4 regions of the Paenibacillus sp. DCT19 genome follow, and region 2 is predicted to be linked to each of the others. Evidence: riboswitches for the same ligand, from Rfam matches in the RefSeq annotation. Region 2 holds a riboswitch; each other region holds the start of a gene.

Evidence for each region. Region 2 has a riboswitch for thiamine pyrophosphate ahead of thiM (hydroxyethylthiazole kinase). Riboswitches for the same ligand answer to the same signal wherever they lie in the genome.
Region 1: it holds a riboswitch for thiamine pyrophosphate, as region 2 does, so the genes downstream of both, DMB88_RS02125 (ABC transporter substrate-binding protein) here and thiM (hydroxyethylthiazole kinase) in region 2, are expected to answer to the same signal.
Region 3: it holds a riboswitch for thiamine pyrophosphate, as region 2 does, so the genes downstream of both, DMB88_RS16535 (NUDIX hydrolase) here and thiM (hydroxyethylthiazole kinase) in region 2, are expected to answer to the same signal.
Region 4: it holds a riboswitch for thiamine pyrophosphate, as region 2 does, so the genes downstream of both, DMB88_RS13405 (hypothetical protein) here and thiM (hydroxyethylthiazole kinase) in region 2, are expected to answer to the same signal.

Annotation. Positions count from the first base shown of each region.
Region 1 covers NZ_CP029639.1:458,461-464,242, forward strand. The annotation lists gene DMB88_RS02115 (ABC transporter permease) at 23-781, opposite strand; gene DMB88_RS02120 (thiamine-binding protein) at 781-1,074, opposite strand; gene DMB88_RS02125 (ABC transporter substrate-binding protein) at 1,298-2,338, opposite strand; TPP riboswitch at 2,552-2,663, opposite strand; gene DMB88_RS02130 (VOC family protein) at 2,822-3,208, opposite strand; gene DMB88_RS02135 (DUF2798 domain-containing protein) at 3,436-3,918, shown strand; gene DMB88_RS02140 (hypothetical protein) at 4,048-4,677, shown strand; gene serS (serine--tRNA ligase) at 4,971-5,782, shown strand, end outside.
Region 2 covers NZ_CP029639.1:1,035,360-1,041,141, reverse strand. The annotation lists gene DMB88_RS04610 (copper amine oxidase N-terminal domain-containing protein) at 84-1,037, shown strand; gene DMB88_RS04605 (pectate lyase) at 1,130-1,798, opposite strand; gene DMB88_RS04600 (radical SAM/SPASM domain-containing protein) at 2,146-3,021, opposite strand; TPP riboswitch at 3,298-3,398, shown strand; gene thiM (hydroxyethylthiazole kinase) at 3,625-4,449, shown strand; gene thiD (bifunctional hydroxymethylpyrimidine kinase/phosphomethylpyrimidine kinase) at 4,440-5,249, shown strand; gene thiE (thiamine phosphate synthase) at 5,249-5,782, shown strand, end outside.
Region 3 covers NZ_CP029639.1:3,617,550-3,623,331, reverse strand. The annotation lists gene DMB88_RS16550 (hypothetical protein) at 1-62, shown strand, start outside; gene DMB88_RS16545 (TetR/AcrR family transcriptional regulator) at 141-821, shown strand; gene DMB88_RS16540 (SDR family oxidoreductase) at 862-1,695, shown strand; TPP riboswitch at 1,813-1,923, shown strand; gene DMB88_RS16535 (NUDIX hydrolase) at 1,998-2,426, shown strand; gene DMB88_RS16530 (LysR family transcriptional regulator) at 2,760-3,695, opposite strand; gene DMB88_RS16525 (glucose PTS transporter subunit IIA) at 3,908-5,767, shown strand.
Region 4 covers NZ_CP029639.1:2,938,794-2,944,575, reverse strand. The annotation lists gene DMB88_RS13435 (ThiF family adenylyltransferase) at 1-355, opposite strand, end outside; partial or broken gene DMB88_RS13430 (thiazole synthase) at 352-1,118, opposite strand; gene thiS (sulfur carrier protein ThiS) at 1,122-1,325, opposite strand; gene DMB88_RS32010 (NAD(P)/FAD-dependent oxidoreductase) at 1,264-1,605, opposite strand; gene DMB88_RS13415 (NAD(P)/FAD-dependent oxidoreductase) at 1,533-2,552, opposite strand; gene DMB88_RS13410 (thiamine phosphate synthase) at 2,601-2,984, opposite strand; gene DMB88_RS13405 (hypothetical protein) at 3,002-3,223, opposite strand; TPP riboswitch at 3,442-3,550, opposite strand; partial or broken gene abc-f (ribosomal protection-like ABC-F family protein) at 3,627-5,176, opposite strand; gene DMB88_RS32005 (hypothetical protein) at 5,300-5,782, opposite strand, start outside.

The DNA of each region.
Region 1 (5,782 bases), 580 kb from region 2:
ACATGGTTTTCCAGTGTCAGTATTAACGTTTTTGTGGTCGCCAGCGCACGAGCAGCTTCTCTAGTAGCGCGATCAGCAGGAAGAGCAGTAGACTGAGCGCCACAATAATCATGATGGCTACAAATAGTCGATCTGTTCGATATGCAGACTTCTGTAACATCATATAGTATCCGATGCCCTTATCTGCTCCGATCCATTCTGCAATAATGGCACCCATCACACTATATGTAGCGGCTATTTTGATTCCAGAGAAGACTGAGGGCAGCGCGTGCGGAAGCTCCAGTTTCCAGAACAGCTGTCCACGTTTGGCGCCAGCCATACGCATATAGTTCATCATCATGGCATCTGTACGGGTTAATCCATCCATGGCGGCTACGGCAACAGGGAAGAAGCAGACCAGAATGATGGTAATTAATTTGGGCAGTAATCCGAATCCGAACCAGATCAGCAAAAGCGGTGCTAGCGCGATGGTCGGGATGTTCTGGCTTAGGATAAGCAACGGATAGAGCGCGGACTTTAGAAATGGGATCAAGTGAAGCACCATGGCAATCAGCAGTCCCACCAACGTTCCTGCGGCGAATCCGATGAGTGTTAACTGGATCGTCGCCCATGCATGCATACCAAGCCGATCCGCCTGTGAAGCTGCTTCACGAGCGATGTCCGAAGGGGCAGGCAGCATCCATTTTTCAATGTGAAATAGCGAGACCGCTCCTTGCCATATCGCAATAAAGAGAATAACCGCCACAAGGGGCGGCCATACGCTTTTGAAATAGGAGTGCATCAGCGATATTTCTCCGTAAGTTTATCCATGCTGAAGCCGGCACCGCCGCTATGGGCGATTTTGATCTGGGAGATGATGCTAGGGCTACCGGCGTCCACAAGTGCTTCATGCATTTTGCGAACGACGTCTAGCAGCTCCTCCAGCTCACCTTCCATCGTTGTTTCTAGAGGATTGACCTGATATTTCACACCCGATTGTTGAATGACTTCAATAGCGCGATCCACATACGGATATGAATCCTCACCATTTGGCGTCTTCGGGATGACTTGAATACTGAGTAACGTGCTTGCCATGGAGTTCACGGCTCCTTTCGAAATATATAAAATGAACGAACAACTGTTACACTTGCCACTTCGATGACAGAATAACCTTCCAATCGCTGTTATCCCCAGATTTTTTTGATTCCCTTTCTCTAAAGGGAAAATCCGGTGATAAAGGCGACCGCTTCGCTTTTTCACGTTATTTCTGTCCTCTCCGTTCTCGTGTAAATATTATGTTCATTTTATATGAGAGATTTTATTGGGGTAAAAAGTCGTTCGTATATGCCTTGCTCACATCGATCTGTTCATCCAGCAGTTTCTTGCTGAACATCCAGTCCGTATAGTTCTGCCATACTTCCTGTTTCTGTTCGCCCCAGCGTGGTGCATCATCTGTGTATTTCGGGCTTAACCACTTCTGGCTTGCTATTACAAGATCCTTATCCAGATCCGGTACGGCTTTGATCAGAATATTAGCGGCGTCTTCGGGATGATCAATCGCATACTGATACCCTTCGGATGTAGCTTTCATGAACGCTTTAACCAGTTCAGGATCGTTCTGAATCGTGGTTTCATTCGTTACCAATACAGGCGTGTAATAATCGAGTGCTTCGGAGTAGTCTTTGACATACAACATGTCGATCGGCTCTCCGCGAAGCTCAGCCTCAATCCCAGTCCACGCATAGAAGATCCAGGCAAAATCAATATCTCGTTTCACGGCAGTGAAGAAGTCCGCGTCGCCCATGTTAATGTTTTTCACTTTGGACACGTCAGCGCCTTCGCCCTCCATAATGGATTGCATGACTGCTTCCTCCACTGGGGAGCCCCAGCCTCCATAGGTTTTACCTTCGAAGTCTTTCGGGGATTTAATGTTCCGATCCGTCGGTGCTGCAAATCCAGATGTATTATGCTGAATAACCGCAGCAATGGAGACGAGCGGTACACCTTGGGTACGCGCCTGAGTTACACTTTCCTGATAACTTACACCAAAAGGTACTTCATTCGAAGCGACCATCGTGTCAGCGCCGCCCGCACCAGGCTGCACAATCTCCACGTTTAAACCCTCGGCTTCGTAGAATCCTTGATCTACTGCTGCATATAAGCCGGTATGGTTCGTATTCGGTGTCCAGTCCAGTACAACTTTAACGTCTCGGAGTGCTACGTTATCACCTTCACTGCTGTTCTCGGTGTTGGTACCTCCGTTAGATTGGGCAGGGCCAGCTTCCTTGCTTCCGCAAGCCGTGATTGCAATCAAGGTTACGCATAGGAGCAACAAGCCGATCATTTTACGCCATCTCATCTTCATTCTCTCCTTCATGTGGTCCGCCTAAATGGCGAGGGTTCTCCTTGGCTTCATATCCAAGCATCGTGCATAAATCAGCAGAATTATACCGGCTATGATCTGGATGTCTTTTTTATGTAATGAGATATGCAAAAGAACATAAAAAAAGCGCCCCGGATTCCGGGACGCGTGCAGGCGTTAGAGAAGTAGCGCGCAGCGATATAGCTGGGCCTATTCGATATACTCCGATTCCTACGCTGGCATGATCCAGATCAGGTCTAAGGGTTAGTATCTTGTGGGATACACTCTCAGCCGGCCAATTCCGACTCCCCTGGGAAACTATGAAGTTAAGGGTATTACTAGGTGTAATTATAGGGCAGTGGGCAGAACGTGTCCAGTCATGAACTGGAATATCGGATGATGGATCTCACGAAGTGGATGTAAAGCAATCATAGATGCTGTCTGTGCGCCAATCGGGATCATGGATAGATCGGTTTACCTTTAACGCTGAAAGAATTCAATCCATTCCTTCTCTGGGCCATAGATGAAGAAGTAACGATAACCGTTCGGTAATGTGATAATCTCCCCATCGATAAATTCGGCGTCCGTCGCTTGTATACGCTGATATTCAGCATCAAGATCCTCCACGTGAATCGCAAAATGATGCACAGTTCCTTCGGAGGGAAGTTTGTCGCTATATCCCTGAATCAGTTCAATTTCAGTTTCATCACTGCCATTGAATCCGAGGAAAGCAAGTTGGATCACACCATTGGTATGGGTAACGCGGTCTTTCAGCTCAAGCCCAACGATCTCGGTATAGAAGCAAAGCGTCGTCTCTAGATCACGGACAGCGATACCGATGTGGTCGATACGTTTTTGAAAGCTCATTGTATAGTAATCCTCCTAACTGATTCGTGAATATGGTTTACATTTTAAGGAGTATGATAGGGGTATAAATCCGGGTTGTCAAATAGGAAAAAAGAGTTTATCTAGATGAAATGTTCTATATTTCAACATAAACATATAGGTATCTTATTAATGTTCACAAAGTGTTCACTTATGTGACCCTATTCCTCATCTCTATAATTGTCCAAGTAGAAGAAAGGATGAGAGAATTGCCAACAACCAAGAAAGAACATACGTATTTTGGATTGATGATGTGCACAGGAATGGTCGTTGTTATGATGACTTTCAATTTACTGTACAACGGACTAATGGGGAGCATGTCTCTACTTGAAATCCTATTTCAATTCGTCCTGTGTTTTATTGTAGCTTTTGTGGTGGAAAGCTTTATCGTTGGGCCGGTGGCTCAGAAAATTGCCTTTGCGTTGCTATTCAACAAATCGAATAAGGTGATCGGCGTTTTGATGATTTCAGTGTGCATGGTCGTGGGCATGGTGTTGATGATGTCGATGTATGGGATGCTTACGGCGTATCTTGCCAATCAATTGAACGGAAAGCCTCTCGTAGAAACGTATCTTCACACCATACTCCGGAACTTTAGCCTGGCGCTACCGTTACAGTTGCTCATCATTGGGCCGCTTGTTCGATATGTATTCGGTAAATTCATAAAAGCTAAAGGGAACGTAACCCCTTAGTTAATACAGAAGCCTAATTGACTTTGTGATTCCATATGTTCATTGAGTGTAGAGACAGAATGAATCCTGTATTAATTGGAAAATAGAGGAGAAAAGTGTTAATATTTTTGCCATCAAGAATTTTAACAGGTGGTGAAGAAACTGAAGCAAATATTACTGATTATTGTAGCCCTGTTGTTGATTACTGGGTGTAGAGATCAACAGGATGGAGAAGAATACGTTAACACTTCTTCTGATTCTAGTACCAGTTTTACTCAACTGGATAGCGAATCAGAAATCAAAGCTGAAAATTTGCAAGAGCTAGTGGCTGTGGGTCTGGAGAAGAGATTAAACAGGGAAGAAAATTCTGAAAATATCACTATTGATGTCCCTTACGATGAAGGAAGTTCTATCTTTGCAACATACTATCTCAACCAAGAGCCGGTAACAGAGGTGGGGATGATACAAGCTGTAAAGCATGAGAACGAATATATATTGCAAAATATAGATCTTAGCCCTATAGATAAACAGGCACCCTTTTGGTTAGCTAAATTTGTAGGCACGACGATGGATGGAAAGAGTAATTTTAGGGTCAACTACGGTTACATTAATGATCCTTCGATAAACGAAATTCGAATTCAATACTCCAACGTCACAATGCACGGCATGTCAATGGATGATCGCAAGACATTTCTGGATGTAACAACAGATGAGAAGATGATCGAGACATCCGTTCAGGGAATAGATGGGGATAACAACCTGGTTTATAAGTATGATTAAAAATGTAAACATTAAGCCAGTATCGCTTGCATTTAAACGTAGCTTTTGTATATACTGTTAATCAACAATTACAGATCGGAACATGCCGTTGAAGAGCATCCAACTCGGAGGCGTTTTCGCCAGGGGAGCGATATTTCCCCAAGTTAACCGGAACCGCCCGTTATCGCGGACCAAGCGGCTGGAGCAGTGAATGAACTGCTTCGGCAAGTTGGGTGGCACCGCGAGCAGAGCGCTCCTCGTCCCAAGGGATGAGGGCGCTCTTTGTATTTTTACAGCCAAAGGAGACGGTGACCATGCTTGAAATGAAGTGGATCAGAGCGCATGCAGAAGAGGTGCAGGCGGCGGCAGATGGAAAGAAAATCAATATTAACATTCAAGAACTGTTAGAGCGAGACGAGGAACGCAGAGCGTTATTGCAGGAAATTGAAGAAGGACGCAGAGTGCGTAACGCGTTGTCGGCAGATATTGGCAGGATGATGCAAGCAGGTCAGCGTGAGCAGGCAGAGGGGCTGCGAAGCGAGGTAAAACAACGGAATGAGCAGTTGGAACAGCTCAAAGTTAAGCTTGAAGCGATTCAAGAGGAATTTACGCGTATGCAGTGGCTCGTGCCCAATGTTGTATCGCCAGACACACCTGTAGGTACTTCGGATGCGGACAATGTAGAGCTACGCCGTGTGGGTGAAATCCCGACTTTTGAGTATAGCATGAAGGATCATGTGGAATTGGGCGAGATGCATGACCTAATTGACATTGTGCGTGGGGTGAAAATCGGTGGAACACGCAGCTATGTGCTAAAGGGAGCAGGGGCACTACTTCACCGCGCCGTGCAACAGCTTGCGCTCGATCTGCTCTTGAAGCAGGGATTCACACCGCTAGAGGTGCCGCTCATGGTAAGGGAAGATGCTCTACTCAACACAGGGTTTTTCCCAACAGGACGAGATCAAGTGTATGAGCTTACCGGTGAGAACAAGTGGCTGGTCGGTACTTCGGAGGTTCCGCTCGTGTCCTATTATGCAGATGAAGTTGTGAATGTGGAACAACCTGTGAAGCTGGCTGCTGTATCGACGTGCTTCCGCAGTGAGGTGGGATCGGGAGGACGGGACGT
Region 2 (5,782 bases):
TAGGTTAATGACAGAATGTAATTTGCAAGAATATGAAACTTTTGGGATATCCAGCCGTCTGTAAACTAGAAAGGAGATTGATTATGATGAAAACAATTCACTCAGCTTGGCAGCAGAAAAAATGGAAGATGATTCTTGCCGCCTCGATTCTCACCGCAGGTACGGCACCTGCTCTGCTGTCCCCCCATGTCGTGGAAGCAGCTACTAATCACAAACCCACGGCGTACATTAATAACATTCCAGCTTCCTATGACGTCGTCATTCGGCAAGGTGTCACCTATGTAGCACTGACCGAACTTCAATTCTTGGGCAACTATACATTCGGCTATAACAACAAAACTAAAGAAATTAGCATCCAGACCGATCGCGACAAATACATTCTTGCGCCTAACACCAAAACGATAACGAAAAATGGTCAAACAGCGACACTTACAGCAGCTCCTATTCTGGTCAATGGCAAAGCTATGCTCCCACTCCGAGCCATTGGCGATGCCTTTGGCGCCCAGGTTAGTTGGAATCAGGCCGCGAAGGAAGCTTACATCTATCAAACGGATACTGCCCTCGTTAAAGCATATAACGGCAACGATCTCGTGGCTGCGCGCGAGGCTGCAATTCATCTACCACGTTTCTCGAAGTTGGGACAACCTCGTCTGGAGCTACGTGAAGAGCGTGGTGATGTGGACTCCACCACAACCTATATATTTGAACAAGGAAAAAAAGATCGATTCTTCATTAACAAAAACAACGATCTAATCAGTTATTATGAGGTTAAAAACGGTCAGGCCTTACTCAAATGGCAAGCAAACATAGGTAACGGTTCCGGGACTCTTGGTGATCTATTCTTCGTCAAAACGAAGCCATATGCTGAAGCTGGAACACGCCCTTCATTAGCTGGTAAAACGATCGTGTCATTCCAGTACTCACTCATGGCCGAGGAAACCTCTTATACGGTCACCAACAAAGCCGGCTCGGTAGCTGAAGGGGCGGCTGTACCATCCAAAGGAAGTATCTTTGTTAACGCACCGGATGAAAAGTAGAAGTAGGAGCCTTATGGACATGCATGCTACCTCATCTAGCTGAAACTATAGGAAAAGGCATCCCACAGGATGCCTTTTATCTGTTCGCTACATTAATACTGCGTATTCCCTGATTGACTTGTATTGCCTGACGAGAACCCTTTGAACAATGTAGGCACCTTCGAATATCTGGTGTTCGTAATTTTCCCCTTCGTACTGCCGCTGTCTGTTCGCAAAATGGAATCCTTCACATTGGAAATGTTCGAATTATCTACATTCATGGTCACAGCATACGAGGTGCCTCCATTTTGACGAACAAGCTTGCCAATATCATCTGCTCTGAAATTTTTGATGTTAATGGTTCCGGATGCATTCATCTGAAATACTTTGTCATAGGCTTTGTAGGCTGCTCCGCCCGTGATGTTTACCGTTCCTGATGATTTCAAGGTCAATGCATCCTCTCCAACATCCTTCCAAGTGACATTCTCAATGTTACAGCTACCATAACAGTGCACGCCATCAGCTGCTGGCGCTTCAATGACCACGTTCTTCAATGTGGCGCCTGCCTCAAGGCGAAAGATAGGCTTTTGATTTTCTTTTTGACTGCCATCACCAAGTGTATTCGGATCGGCAGCGACGCTTTTCCCTTTTCCATCATACGTCTTGCCCTTCTCTACAACGATGGTTGTCTTCACAATCTCGGGAGCAGCAGAAGCAGGAATTGCACCAAATACGGAAGCGACCAGACCAACCGACAATAACACCGTTAACAATTTTTTCATCGAAAACGTCCTCCTCTATTCATATGGATTGGAAGCGCATAAGCTTACGCTTGTCCTCACGGTTCCCCAGATGTGCACCTCTGCTTGGAACGTATCCTGATCCTACCAAATAAGGAATGTAACGAGAATAATCATTAGATGATATGTCTTGGTATTCGCCTTGGAGCCTTCCTTATCAGCACATTACGTACGCTGGCTTATCCGGGCAGTATGCTATTCTGAACTTCAAATATGCTCTATTTAGGCAGATAAACACATGAATATTGTACAAAACAGCAAAAAATCACGCCATCTGTAACCAGATAACGTGATCTTAAGTCTTTATTTGTGATGACTAACGATGCATCCTATGCACCAAACCGCTGGCGATACCCGCACTTGCGGCACAACTCTTCCACGGCCTGCCTCTTCGAGAATCCATAAAATAAGTTATTGGCCCGTTCCCCGTCAACGATCTCCGAGAATGACTTCTCATGTACGTTGCCTAAGTTAATTACACCTTCGCCATCCAGGCAACACGGTACAACCGTGCCATCCACCAATACGGCGGCCTGACTACGAAGTGCATGACAGAAGCCTTTACCGTCATCCTCGGGTGCATCAAGGCTTGGCCACTGAAATTCATGATCCTGATTGAGGTATACATTCGGAGCAATTTTGACTCCGCTACCCGGCACGACCTTTTCTTCAATCCGAAAATCCAAGTCGAACTCCCGCTCTAACACCTCAAGCGTTTCGCGATTTCGGTTCATCTGGGCATTCGTAAAATTATCCTGTGTCAGGTTCCAGAGTCGGAACGAAATGATGACATTATGTTTCACTGCTTCACGAGCAAAGGTCAATATGTTATTCAAATATCCTTCGCGGTCTGTCGAGCCTTCATGTCCGTCGAAGCTGTGCAAGGAGAAGTTCATCTGACGTAACGCTGGCTTGCCAAGAAGCTTATGCTGCGTCTTGGGCAGTAGCGTACCATTGGTCGTGATGTTGACCTTGAATCCTTTCTCATGTGCAGAATCTAGCAACAGATCGATTTTGGGATGCAGTAACGGCTCACCTTTGACATGAAGATATATGTGTTTGGTATGTGGCTTAATCTGATCCAGTATATTGTTAAAGACGTCAGGGTCAATGAAATTTTTGGCACGCTTGGTCTGTGGACAGAAGCTGCACGCCAAGTTACAGATGCTTGTAATTTCGATGTAGACTTTCTTGAATGTTTTCAACTCGGATCCCCATTCTTCTCCGGAGGGAGAGCGTCCCACCTTCATTTCGTGATATAACGATAACACTTTCACCATTGCGTGATCTAAGTGTTCTTTTGGAACAACCTCTATTATATCGGGTTGGGAAGTAGGGAACAACAACGTTTCGTATCAGATTCCTGTTGCTATGTCGAAGCATAAACTTGGATCATCCCTTCTTTACATCCGGCTTGCATGTGATATATGCTGGAGCTATAAATACCTGTTCAAAAACGGTTATAACTGAATATAGTTGAACAATTGCACTGGGGGAGCCTAACGGCTGAGACGAATGAACTTTCGGACCCTTTGAACCTGATCTGGATCATACCAGCGGAGGGAAGTGGAGCGGCCTTTCAATAAACTTCATGCGTTTCATCATGCAGAACATGTAAGATGAAATACACTTGCGAATTGAAAATACAGCCCCACTCATTTCTCCGGAAATGGGCGGGGCTTTTTGCATTTTTTAGGATGAAAAATGAGTCATCGCAGATCAGAATATAGCATTTCTCGCCGCTTGCCTACATGTAATTCTGGGAAAATGCCAGTGAGTTATGAAAATGAATTTAAGGAGGAAAACAGATGTCTTACTTGGAACGTATACGCACTCAAAATCCGTTAGTGCACAATATCACCAACATTGTGGTAGCTCCCTTTGTAGCCAATGGCTTGCTTGCACTTGGAGCATCACCTTTTATGGCTTATGCACACGAGGAGGTTGCCGATGTTGCGAAAATGTCCGGCGCGGTCGTCCTCAACATTGGCACACTTAATAAAGATGTTGTGCAGTCCATCCTGCTCGCTGGTATATCCGCCAACGCCCATCAAGTCCCTGTCGTGCTTGATCCTGTTGGCGCTGGTGCCACATCCTATCGCTCCGAGCAGGTTCAGATGCTCGTTCGTGAGCTACGTCTCACGATCTTGCGTGGCAATGTGGCAGAAGTCGCCAATGTTATTGGTGAGCACTGGAATAGCAAAGGTGTAGATGCTGGACAAGGTGAAGGAGATCGAATCGGAATAGCTGAGCGTGCAGCTCAAAAGTTAAACTGTATCGTTGTGATCACAGGTCGCGAAGATGTCATTACGAATGGACATCTGACCTATCTCGTGAGCAACGGTCACGTCCTCTTAACCCAAGTTACCGGTGCGGGATGTCTGCTCAGTGCTGTAATTGGCGCATTTGCAGCTGTGGCGACTGATGACAAGGAGCGTCTGGATAGCGTGGTAGAAGCTCTCGCCTTCTACGGCGTTGCTGCTGAGATTGCTGCAGATCGTACGGAAAGCCAGGGCCCTGGCAGTTTCCAGATCGAGCTATTGAATCAGCTCGACCTAGTATCCCCATCTGTACTACAGCAACGTGCTCTTATTCGCCACATCCATGGAGGTGAAGATACACCATGCGTATAGCTCAGGCTCTAACAATCGCTGGATCGGACAATGGCGGCGGTGCTGGAATTCAAGCCGATCTCAAAACCTTTCAGGAACTTGATGTATACGGCATGACCGTTATTACTGCCATTGCGGCGCAGAATACAACAGGAGTTCAGGGTGTTTTTCCTATTTCGTATGAAGGCATAGCCCAACAGCTTGATTCGACCGGCGACGACTTCAAGCCAAATGCGGTAAAAACAGGCATGCTCTACAGTACCGAAATTATTCAATTGGTAGCCGAGAAATGGCGCCATTATGAATGGTCTAATCTGGTCATTGATCCCGTTATGGTAGCCAAGGGCGGCGCACCGCTGCTTCAGCAGCAGGCTATTCAGACACTGATTACGGAGCTGATCCCGCATGCACAGATCACCACGCCAAACATCCCTGAAGCCGAACTGCTGACAGGCATGTCCATTCGAAATGTAAGTGAACGGGAAGAAGCAGCCCGACGCCTTGTGCAGATGGGCTCAACGTATGCCCTGATCAAAGGCGGCCATGATACGGGCGGCATGATTGTCGATGTACTCTATGATGGGCAGTCCTTTCACTATCTGGAGAATATTCGTATAGTGACCCCTCATACCCACGGAACGGGCTGTACGTATTCTGCCGCCATTACAGCTGAACTGGCGAAGGGTTCGTCCGTTCTGGCTGCCGTCACGACTGCGCGAGCATTCATTCAGGCAGCCATTGAGGATGAGCTCGGCATTGGCGCTGGGCATGGGCCGACGAATCATTTTGCGTATCAGCGCAGGCAGCGGGGTGAGCGGTGATGCCTAAGCTGAATGCAGACGCGGTGCGACGCGCAATGCAGGTGTATTTGGTGATGGGCAGCGTGAATACCACGCAAGACCCTGTGGAGGTGCTGCGCCAGGCGATTGCTGGCGGCATTACGCTGTTCCAGTTCCGGGAAAAAGGAACTGGTGCCCTGATTGGCGAAGCCCGCCTGGCTCTTGCATGGCGGCTTCGCGAGGTGTGCAGCCAGCACGGGATACCGTTCATCGTGAACGATGATGTGGAGCTGGCTGTAGCTGTGGAGGCCGACGGCGTGCATGTCGGCCAAGATGATGCGGACGCGGCGCTTGTACGCGCCCGCATTGGAGCTGGGCGGATGCTTGGCGTATCCGCCCACTCTGCGTCGGAAGCCCGCCGTGCGGTGCAGGCGGGCGCCGACTATCTTGGCGTCGGGCCAATGTACCCGACGCGATCCAAAGCGGATGCCCATGCTGTGCTGGGCTCCGCAGGGATCTTGGAACTGCGCGCCGCAGGCATCGCAGTTCCGGTGGTGGGTATCGGCGGCATTACG
Region 3 (5,782 bases), 2.6 Mb from region 2:
AAATGTCACGAGCATTTTGTAATGATTATGATGAATCGGTAAAAGCATTTTTCAAGGAGTAAACGACAGACCATTCTGCTTGGATTGTAACTCCAGATCGATGAGCAATCTAAAAAGAATCGAATGGAGTGATTGGTATTATGGCTAAACGAGCAATGACACCAGAAGCCAAAGCATTAAAAGCTAAAGCTATTATGGATCAGGCTGCTGAACTTATTTTGACCTCCGAGTACGAAAAAATAAAAATGTCAGATATCGCTAAAAGAATGGGGATGTCCAACGGAATTTTATTTGTTTATTTCAAAACAAAGGAAGCGTTATTCTTCAGTCTGTTATGCAGAGAGTATGAGAAGCGACTTGCGTCATTAACTGAATTGGTGAAAGAAGTGTCCATTCACAGCTTCGCTGATTTTAAACACCTGTTGATGACTGAACTCAAAGAACTGATTGAGGATAATGGTCTATACATCAAATTGGAATCGATGAGAACTGCTGTTTTTGAAAAAAATGTAGATGCTGAAACCATGCTGAATCATAAACTGAATCTGTACACGTTAATGTCCGAACTTGTGACTATGATTTGTGCAGAAAATGCAGTAACACCCGATGATGTCATGGAAATTCTTCAAGCCGAAGCATCCATCATCACAGGTTGCAAGCTATCAGCCACATTACCCGAAGAGGTCATGGAGATAATCAAGCAGAACGGTCTGGATGGACTTCAACGCAACTTCAACGAGGATGTTCTGAAAACGATGAGTTGTTATCTGGACGGATACCATATGAATTACATCTCTAAAATGAATAAAGACACACAATGAGCAAGCAGAGTATAAAAAACTAAAATGGAGGCGTTATTATATGAAAACATGGTTTATTACAGGAACATCGAGTGGTTTTGGACGTAGTCTTACAGAGTTGTTGTTGGAACGTGGTGATCGTGTGGCAGCTACGGTTCGCAAAGAAAATGCGCTACATGACTTAAAAGATCGCTATGGAGATCAATTATGGGTGGCTACGTTGGATGTAACCGACACTCCGGCCATTAAAAACGTGGTTAATCAAGCTTTTGAGGAACTAGGACAAATTGATGTTGTGGTCAACAATGCAGGATATGGGCTGTTTGGAGCAGCCGAGGAAGTAAGTGATGAACAAATTATTCATCAGTTCAATACCAATGTTATCGGGTCTATCCAGGTGATTCGTGCAGCATTACCACACCTTCGTGCTCAAGGGGGAGGCCGAATCTTCCAACTTTCCAGTATGGGTGGTCAAGTTGCGTTCCCGGCTCTAAGTATCTATCATGCAACCAAGTGGGCTATGGAAGGATTTATCGAATCTCTCGTTCAGGAAGTAGCTTCGTTTAATATACAAGCAACGCTTGTTGAACCGGGCAGTGCACGAACTAACTTTGGTGGCAGCAGTATGATGGCAGGTGTGCCTATGAGTGAATATGAAAATACGCCTGTAGGCTATATTCGCCAAATGTCACAAGAGGCGGGCGATAACCAATTCCCTGGTGATCCGGTAAAAATGGCACAGGCGATCATTAATGCAGCTGATTCCGAGGAAACTACTCTTCGTCTAACACTGGGGAGTGATGCCTATGAATTGGTTTCTAAAAGTTTGGCTTCACGTTTGGCTGCGCTAGAGGAGCAGAAGGAGGTAGCTCTTTCAACAGATTTTGAAAATTGAATCGAAAATATAGCGGCACTTGGTCGATCTGCTAAAAGTCGTGTAACTAATCGGTAGGTTAGCGTAGCATTCGTTGATTATCTTCATCGAGTTGTAGTAAACTCATTTAATGTAAAATAAAATATATGCGGGAGCTTGTGGGATCAGGCTGAGAGTACGACTAAACCGTCGTAGACCGAAAATACCTGTTGGGTAATGCCATCGTAGGGAAGCACATTTTGCGCTTATTTGTCATGTTAACGTGCGCTGTACTTGCTCCTGCAGGTACAGCGTTTTTATTTATTTGAAAGGAGATCGGTATTTTGAAAAGAATCGATGTAGCATATGCCTTAATCACTGATCAAACAAACACTAAAATCTTAATGGTTCAAAATAGAGATGGAGGCCGATGGACACTTCCTGGAGGAGCAGTGGAAAAAAATGAAACGTTTGAAGAAGCGGCCATTAGGGAGGCTAAAGAAGAGACTGGACTAGACATAAGATTAATAGGTGTAGTTGCATTAAATGAATATCAAGTTGAAAAGGAATCAGAGCACATTGTTTATGTTACGTTTAGATCCTCGATAATAGGCGGAAAGGAAAAAATTAATAGGCCAGATGAAATAATGAAAATATCGTGGATCGATGTTGAACAGGCCGATAGTTTGATGCCTTACTATCATCAGAATGGACTTAGCGAGATAGTAAGAAACAACGTTCACGTATCATACATTGATGAAGGGAAATTCTAACTAAACGAGTTAAGCTAACGGGAAACGATAGTTCAATACTACAAAGAAAGCAGCGGATCAACTCGATCTGCTGCTTTTGTTCAACTAACGGGCAGGAACGTAGCGCTAATTCAATAAATTAACAGGCAGGTTAGTTCAAAAAACATGAAAGTTGCAAAAATAACATGATCGGCTGTTGTGCAATAAGATGTCATCTTTCAGAGATAGTACTATGTACCTCAAGTAGGATGACTGGAGTCACTGCACTGACATATTGATAATTAATTCGGTGAACATAATCAGTGTTGTATTTGTTATCGGATTTAGATGTTAATTCAACTTATATTAAACAAATTAATTAATTAGGTTCTGAACCTTTTCATAATTTTTGATAAGTACAGTTAAACCTTCGTTTTGCTCCAGTTCACTAACGATTTCATCAACAAAAATTTGAATCGCCTCTTGAATATCCGGTTTCAAATATTGATTGATGAGGAGATAAATCATTCTCTGTGGCGGAGGGTTATCAAACAAAGAATACGTGATAGATGGATTTAATTTCATGAGTTTATTTGCGAGACTCATGGGAATAATGGACCAATTATTTACTTCGTCAAAATAACTTAACAGCATTGATGCAGTGCCTAAAATGATCTTTTTTCTTTTTGAGTATGGAAAATAACGGTTATGCCAAAGAGTGAATTTTTCTGACCAAGTTAAGTAAATTTCGTCTTCTGATTTCAGGTCTCTATTATCAAGGGTTTGAGCGTATAAAGAATATTGGTTATACACCAATACCATATCCTCTTGATACAAAGGGACAAATTTAACACTTGGATAATTATAGAGACCTGACACAATACCGATATCACAAATTTGTTTATCAACCATAGGGTGTATTTTGCTTGAATGATTAGTTTGTATGTTTAAAACAATATGGTCATGATTCTTCATCATCTTTTTATAAACTTCAACGAACATAAAGCTGTTGATCATATCTACTGCACTAACTCGTAATTCAGTATAGTTTTCAAAACTATTCAGATTTTGTGCTTCCTGCCAAAGAACAGACCATTGTTTTGCAATGGATAAGAAGTTTTGCCCTTGGGGAGTTAAAGTAAGTGACTTGATTCCTTTCTGTCGATAAAAAAGCTTTGTTCCTAATTTACCCTCCAACTGTTGAATTCTGTTTGTTGCAGTACTTTGACTGATATACAGGGACTGAGATCCTCTCAGAATGCTTCCATGTTCGACGACAGCTAGAAAAGTTTCAATTTCCTCATGATTCATAAATCAATTTCCCCTTTGAATTAAATATCCAATTAATCGATATTTTATATTACAAATATCGGTTTTACAATCTTCTATAGGACTTTTATAATGAAAGCGTAATCAGACAGGGCCTGATGATTATATTTAAATTTTATACCAATTGCTTTATTGGTTTTGCTTAATTAACATGCATTTTAAACATCATGGATTATACGAAAAGGGGAACCTTTATGGATTTCAAAAAAATCACAGATGAAATCGTTCAAAAAAGTGGTGGAGAAGAGAATATTGTTTCTTTATCACATTGTATGACCCGTCTACGTTTTATCGTGAAAGATGAGAAGAAACCTGATCTGGAAGGACTCAAATCGATTGACGGTGTGATTTCGGCAGTATTCGGTGCCGGGCAACTTCAAGTCATCATGGGTAAGAATTTGTTACCTGCTTATGACATGATCATGAAAAAATACCGCTTTTCTGGTGAGGAAGGCGGCTCTATGCCAGAAAAAGAGAAGAAGCCAAGAACGATTAAAAGCCTTCTTCTTGATCTGATAAATTTCATTGCAGGTTCCGTGAGCCCGATGATTACCGGGTTGATTGCAGGTGGAATGCTGAAGCTTATGCTTATGATCATCGTAATGATTTTACCTTCATTCGACAAAACTGAGTCCTATTCATTAATCAATTTTCTAGCTGATGTTCCGTTTTACTTTATGCCTATTTTTGTAGCATACGGGGCTTCAAGAAAACTTGGTTCAAATCCGATTTATGCCATTTTTGTTGCTTGTGTATTAGTATATCCCGGGTTTGTAGCATTGGTGGAAAATGGAGGAACAACTCATATCTTTGGTTTGCCTGTTTTACTGATCAAATATTCAAGCACTATGATTCCTGCGTTACTTTCTACTGTAGCTGTTTATTATCTTGAAAAATTTTTCAACAAGATTATTCCAGGTATTTTAAAATCGGTTTTGGTTGGTATGTTGACGGTTTTAACAGCGTCTATTTTAACTTTTGTTGTGTTTGGACCTTTCGGTAACTTGATTGGCAACATTGTTGTTGGTGGATTTTTATGGACACAAGGAACTATTGGTCCTGTTGTTGTTGGTTTGTTAGCGGCCCTCTTGCCGTTCTTGGTAATGACTGGTACACATACTGTAATTGCTCCTTTTATGGTACAGAGTTTCGCGAATCCAGGGTATGATCCGTATTTCAAACCGGCGTTGATTCTTCATGCAATGGCAGAAGGAGGGGCTGCTATCGGGGTAGGTCTCCGTGCTAAGAGCAAAACTCTGCGTTCAGAGGCTTTGGCAATTGGATTTGGATCTATTTTTGCAGGAATTACAGAACCAGCTATTTACGGTATTGCTTTGAAATACAAAAAACCGCTTATTGGAGTCATGGCTGGTGGGGCTGTGGGTGGTATTGTTGCAGGTTTATTTGGAGCACGAGCATACATCATGGGTAAAACAACCATTTTAGCAATGCCAATTTTCCAAGAAACGCTGATCACTATGCTTATAGCCTGTATCGTGGCAATCGTTGTTTCGGCTATTGTGGCATTCATCTTAGGTATCGATGAAGGTGAGCAGCTGAAACAGCAAAATAATGTTACGTCCACCCCACGGGTTAGCGAGTCTGAAACACAAATAGTCTCCATTGTCGATGGTGTTTCATTCCCGTTGTCGGAAGTGAAAGACGAAGTTTTCTCTACAAAAGCAATGGGAGAAGGAATTGCCTTTACTGCAAAAGATAACGTCGTCGTTTCACCTTGTAGTGGCGTATTGACAACAGTATTTAAAGGAGGTCATGCCTATGGAATAACAAGGGATGACGGAGTTGAAATCCTGATTCATATCGGAATCAATACCGTGTCTCTGAAGGGCAAGGGCTTTAACATAAAGGTCCAGCAGGGCCAACGTATACAAGCTGGAGAAGAACTTGTCACACTTGATTTGGACTATTTGAAAACAACCAACTTGGATTTGTCGGTATTACTCATTTTTACAGATCCGAAAGAGAAAGAAATTCAGTTGTTGGGATACGGAGAAGTGCTAAATGGGCAAAACCCAGTAGCCGAGATTAAATAATGGGGAGAGTGCACA
Region 4 (5,782 bases), 1.9 Mb from region 2:
GCTCATCTGCCCTTACATCCATCACGATTCCCTCAACTGTAACAGTTGAATTAATCGCTCTGAGATGTTTTTGTGCCGCAATCGCTTTGGGCATTCTCTCCAATGCATCCTGTTCAATATATAATTGCTGTCGTTGCAGGTTACTCCACTCTACATAGTCCCGATCTACAATCGTGACATGCCCTACACCAGAACGTACCAGTGTCTCCGCAATTCCAGTGCCGAGTGCACCTGCACCAACGATCAAAACTTTACCGTTACTTAGTTTGCGCTGTCCTTCCTTGCCAAGGGGAGCATAACGCTCTTGTCTGGAGTATCGATCTCCTTGGTCAGGTGAACACGTCTCATTCATCATGTATGAATCATTCCTTCCGCCGGACTACTCGCTGCTGCATAACGCTTTACCGGAATCATTCCTGCCTCATATGCCAGCCTTCCTGCCTCCACTCCGAGTCTCATGGCCTTGGCCATATCCACAGGGTAACCGGATCCAGACACGGCTGTATTCAACAACACAGCGTCTGCCCCATTTCCATCGCACGAGCAGCATCACTGGGTGAACGAAGTCCAGCATCTACAACCACAGGTACAACTGCCTGTTCAATAATAACCTCAAGGTTGTATGGATTAATGATTCCCTTGCCTGATCCAATTGGTGAAGCCCCAGGCATAACAGCGTGTACACCAAGTAACTGGAGTCGTTTGGCTAAGATAACATCATCAGAAATATAAGGAAGAACCGTAAAGCCCTTATGTAGCAGCATCTCACAGGCTTTATACGTTTCAATCGGGTCTGGTAACAATGTAATTCCATCGCCGATTACTTCTACTTTTATCATATCACAAAGTCCGGAAGCACGGGCGAGTTCAGCAATTCGAACAGCCTCTTCCGCGGTAGAAGCGCCCGCTGTGTTAGGCAGCAAGGTATAGCGATCAAGATCTACCCTATCGAGAAAGTGCTTTTTGTTACGCTCCTCAAGATTAAGACGTCTCACGGCAAACGTAAGCACCTCTGTGCCTGAGGCTTCAATGGCCTGAGACTGTACCTCTAAATCGTCAAACTTACCTGTACCCAACAATAATCTAGACTGAAAGACATGCTCACCAATTTTCAACATCACTTAGCCCCCTCCTACAAAATGTACAATTTCGACCCGATCCCCATCTTTTAAATGGGTCGTCTCATGATGTTCGCGAGTAAGAATCTGGCGATTCAACTCAACAACGACAGTTTTCACATGAAGATCGAATGAGTGCAGCAGTTTATCTACACGGTTCAAGCGGTCTTCTATCTCCATCCGTTGACCATTGACGATAATATTCAATGCAGGATCCCCTTTTATTGAAGCGTTCTGGACGACAACCTTGCACATTCAGCTCCTCTGAAGATTTACCTCCAATAAAATCTGCTAGTAGGCTACCCGTTACAGCACTTAACAGGATTCCATTGCGATGATGTCCAAAGGCTGCATATAAACCAGGCATGCTCTCACATGCGCCGAGGTATGGTAATCCATCGGGTGTTGAAGGCCTTACTCCGGCCCATGCCCGTACAAACTGAGCTTCTGCAATGCCAGGTACCCAGCTGGCAGCACGTTCAAGCAGTTTTTGTAACCCGGCAGCTGAAACATGTAGATCAGATTCCCCTGTAAAACGGTCGCACCAATCCATACTTCTCCATTGGCCTTAGGTACGATATAAATGTCCTCTGCGTATACCGTTTTGTCTGGGGCAAGTTGTCCAGAATGATCTGAGAACTGCACTGCTGCAATTTCGCCTTTGACCGGCATAGTCGGCAATTGAAGCCCAGCCTGCTTCATTAACACTTCCCCTTGCAAACCATTAGCAACAATGACATTGCGACATGTCATCGTTCCAATTGAAGTTTCCACGCCTTGTACTCCGTTTGCATCCACTCGAAGATTAACATGATGCACGCCTTCAATAATCCGTGCTCCGAGTGCCTGAGCTGATTTTGCATAAGCTTGAGTCAAATTAACAGGTAGAACGTCACATTCCAGCGGTCGATAGTAGGCACCATAAATATTTTTGCTTAACCATGGAGCCTTTTGTTGTGCCTTGATAACATCCCACCAAATTTCAGACGTGATTGATCGTGGTGCTGTAGCAGTGGAATCGCTGTTTAAATCTTTTTCCAAACGCACAGGAGTAATAAAACCATTTTGTTGAAACCCAATATGCATCCCACTCAGGGAGCTCAGTTGTTCGCACTGCTCATGCAGAAGTTGTCTGCTCATGGTTGCCAAGTTCGCCATCATAGGTGAAGAAAAATGCTCACTATCTGCTGCAATCATTCCAGCCGCTGCACAAGATGCACCCTCTGCAATCCGCGCACGTTCAAGCAGAAGAACATCTTGTCCTCGTGCTGCAAGCTCATAAGCAATTGCACAACCAATCACGCCCCCACCAATCACAATTGTTTCTGCATGAAGCTTTCCGTGGATTCCAGCATTGGTTCTACTGCGAGACAATGTTTTACGTAAATCTCGGTTAATGCTTCGTCTCCGAACTCTCGCTCCATCGTTCACCATCTCATCTCCTTGCTCAAGATTAACCTTCCGATTCTACGATCGCCTGTCTTAGTACACGAATCGCATGCTTTGGATTCTCACTCGCCCAGATATGTGATATGACAGCAATGCCTCTTGCTCCAGCTCTGCGAAGGTCACGAACGTGCTCAACCCAATGCCACCGATTGCAATTACTGGAATAGTTACATTAGTGCACACTTCAGCTAGCTGCTTCAGCCCTCTAGGCTGAATATCTGGTTTGCTATTGGAGTCATAGATATGACCGAAAAAAACATAGTCTACACCCCGTTGCTCAGCAGCCTTGGCTTCAGCTACAGAATGAACGGATACACCGATGCGAATCCGTTTTCGAATGTCACTAATAGATAACGCGCTTTTAGAGAAATCTTCCTGACCCCAATGCACACCTGCCAACCCTTCACCTTGACCCACTTCATGCACACCATTAATCACAATCCGATCAGACGGAACGCCTGATTGATGCAGTTGGTTTGCCCACTCCTACGCTGTTTAGGTGGCTGTTGTTTTTCTCGAATATGAATATAGTCGACCCATGGCCATATATCCTTCGATACACTTACAAAGTTGTGCAAATTCCCTACGCCTTGAGAGATAACATGCAGCTCAAAAGAAGCTGTGACATTGGAGTCATGTTCTTCAGTAATTACCAAAAGATAACCTCCTCTCTTAAACAATGACATAACAAAAAGGCCACTCCCGTAGGGGAGTGGCTGCGAAATATATGCTTTGATTCGTTTAATAAGTGTTGAACAACACACAGAGGTTCTATTCATGCAATGAATACCCCATTGCAAAATCTCATAGAAACAACATGCTGTTCTCTTAGCTACAGGCATTCTCTCATTCATGCTGAGTGCTGTTCCTAATAAACGAAAACGCGCCACTTCCCTACGCTGGTATGATCCAGATCAGGTGCAAAGGGTCCGGAATCGCATTCTTCCATCTCAGCCGCATCGTGCGGCCCCCTAGTGTTGATATGAAGTTGTAGCCTATATTACCATAGAGTCCTTTTTTTGTCACCGAGGATTTCAGATTCCCGTTTGACTACGTAGACTAATTTTGCTCAGACCAAGCTTCAACATCCCAGGTCTTCGTAACCCAATCCTCGTAGAAATCAGGTTCGTGAGATACGAGAAGCACTGTGCCCTTGAATTCTTGCAGGGCGCGCTTCAGTTCAGCTTTGGCTGTTACATCAAGGTGATTGGTCGGCTCATCAAACAAAATCCAGTTGCTTTCGCGCATTAACAATTTGCACAAGCGCACTTTCGCTTGTTCTCCACCACTGAGCATGTTAAGCGGACGAGTAATATGTTCGTTTTTTAATCCACAACGTGCCAGATGTCCCCTAACCTCATTCTGCGTCAGATGCGAAAATTCATTCCATACATCCTCGATTGGAGTGATATTCCCCGCTCGTACCTCCTGCTCAAAATAAGCGGTTTCCAGATAATCTCCCAAAAATGTTTTGCCACTGATTGGCGGAATTTTACCAGAATCGTTTTGAGTAGTGTGGATTTACCCACACCGTTACAACCCACGATGGCGATCTTTTCGCCACGTTCAATGGTCATTGTCATTTTAGGTAATAAGGCATGAGAATATCCAATTTCAAAATCAACGCCCTCAAACACCGTTTTACTGCTGGCACGAGCATCTTTGAATTTGAAAGTAGGTTTGGCTGCCTCATCCGGACGATCAATCCGTTCAATTTTGCCCAATTGCTTCTCACGGCTCTTCGCACGACCTGATGTAGATGCACGTGCTTTATTCCGCTGGATGAAGTCTTCCTGCTTTTTGATATACTCCTGTTGCTTCTCATAAGCATCAATATGCTGAGCCTTCTGCATATCTGCCATCTCAAGAAACTTGTTGTAGTTCGCAGCATATCTTGTCAACTTGGCAAATTCCAAGTGATAGATCACGTTAACTACTTCATTCATGAACTCTGTATCATGGGAGATCAAGATAAAAGCATACGGGTAATCCTTCAAATACCGGGTCAGCCATTCGATATGCTCTACATCCAGGTAGTTCGTAGGTTCATCCAGCAGAAGCGCTGTCGGCTTCTCCAAGAGAAGCTTAGCCAGAAGTACCTTGGTACGCTGACCCCCACTAAGTGAAGCAACGTCACGATCAAGCCCGATAACGGACAGCCCCAGACCATTTGCCATCTCTTCTACCTTTACATCGATCAAATAAAAATCGCCCTGCTCCAACTGCTCTTGGATGTCGCCCATTTCCTCAAGCAACTGTTCCAATTGCTCAGGGTCAGCATCGGCCATCTGATCGGTAATTGCCATCATTTCTTTTTCCAACTCAAGCAGTGGCAAGAATGCATCCTTCAGCACATCCCGGATCGTTTTACCTGGCGTAAGCTTGGTATGCTGATCCAAATATCCATAACGAACTTTAGGTGTCCATTCTACTTTCCCACTATCTTTAAGCAATTTCCCAGTCAAAATATTCATTAGCGTGGATTTGCCTACACCATTTGCTCCAACAAGACCTACTCGCTCACCTGACAGTAAACGAAAAGATACATTTTTAAATAACGTGCGATCTCCAAAATTGTGACTCACGTTCTCAACTGACAATAAACTCATAAGATGAGGTTGCTCCTATCTATTTGACATTACTTAATCACTAATTTAGACATTGTACCAAAGACCTATTCTAGCACGTACCTGTCTTTTCTGAAAGTAATGTCTTCTTGCAAACTTTTTCACTTATGGAGCTTGTTCACTGACATAACAATTACGCTCAAAATAACCTTGCGCTGCAGCTTGTTTTCCGTCGCCAAAGACCTCTTCTGCTCTATAGCCATAGTTACATGTAGAAGGATAGTAATATTTGACTCCAGTTGATGGATCTACTCCTCCGACCACTGCCGTCTTCTTCACAAGTCTGCCTCCACCAATAGCATAATTATTAACTTTTTGATCCCCTACAGGTATACCTTGGATAAATGCCATAATACCTGTATCGTTAATCGAATTATACCAATCCTCCTGCGGGATTAACGGTAACGTAAACGTATAAGATATGCCATTTCTACGCGCGAATTCGTTATGACGATTAATAACATCAGCAAGATCTTCCTGAACACTGGTCACAATCCAACTTCGTCTCACTTGCTCAAATGTGTCGGTATCCTGTAACAATGGGATTTGCGTGTTAGATGCCAGTTCCTTCTGAAAACCTTCAATCCA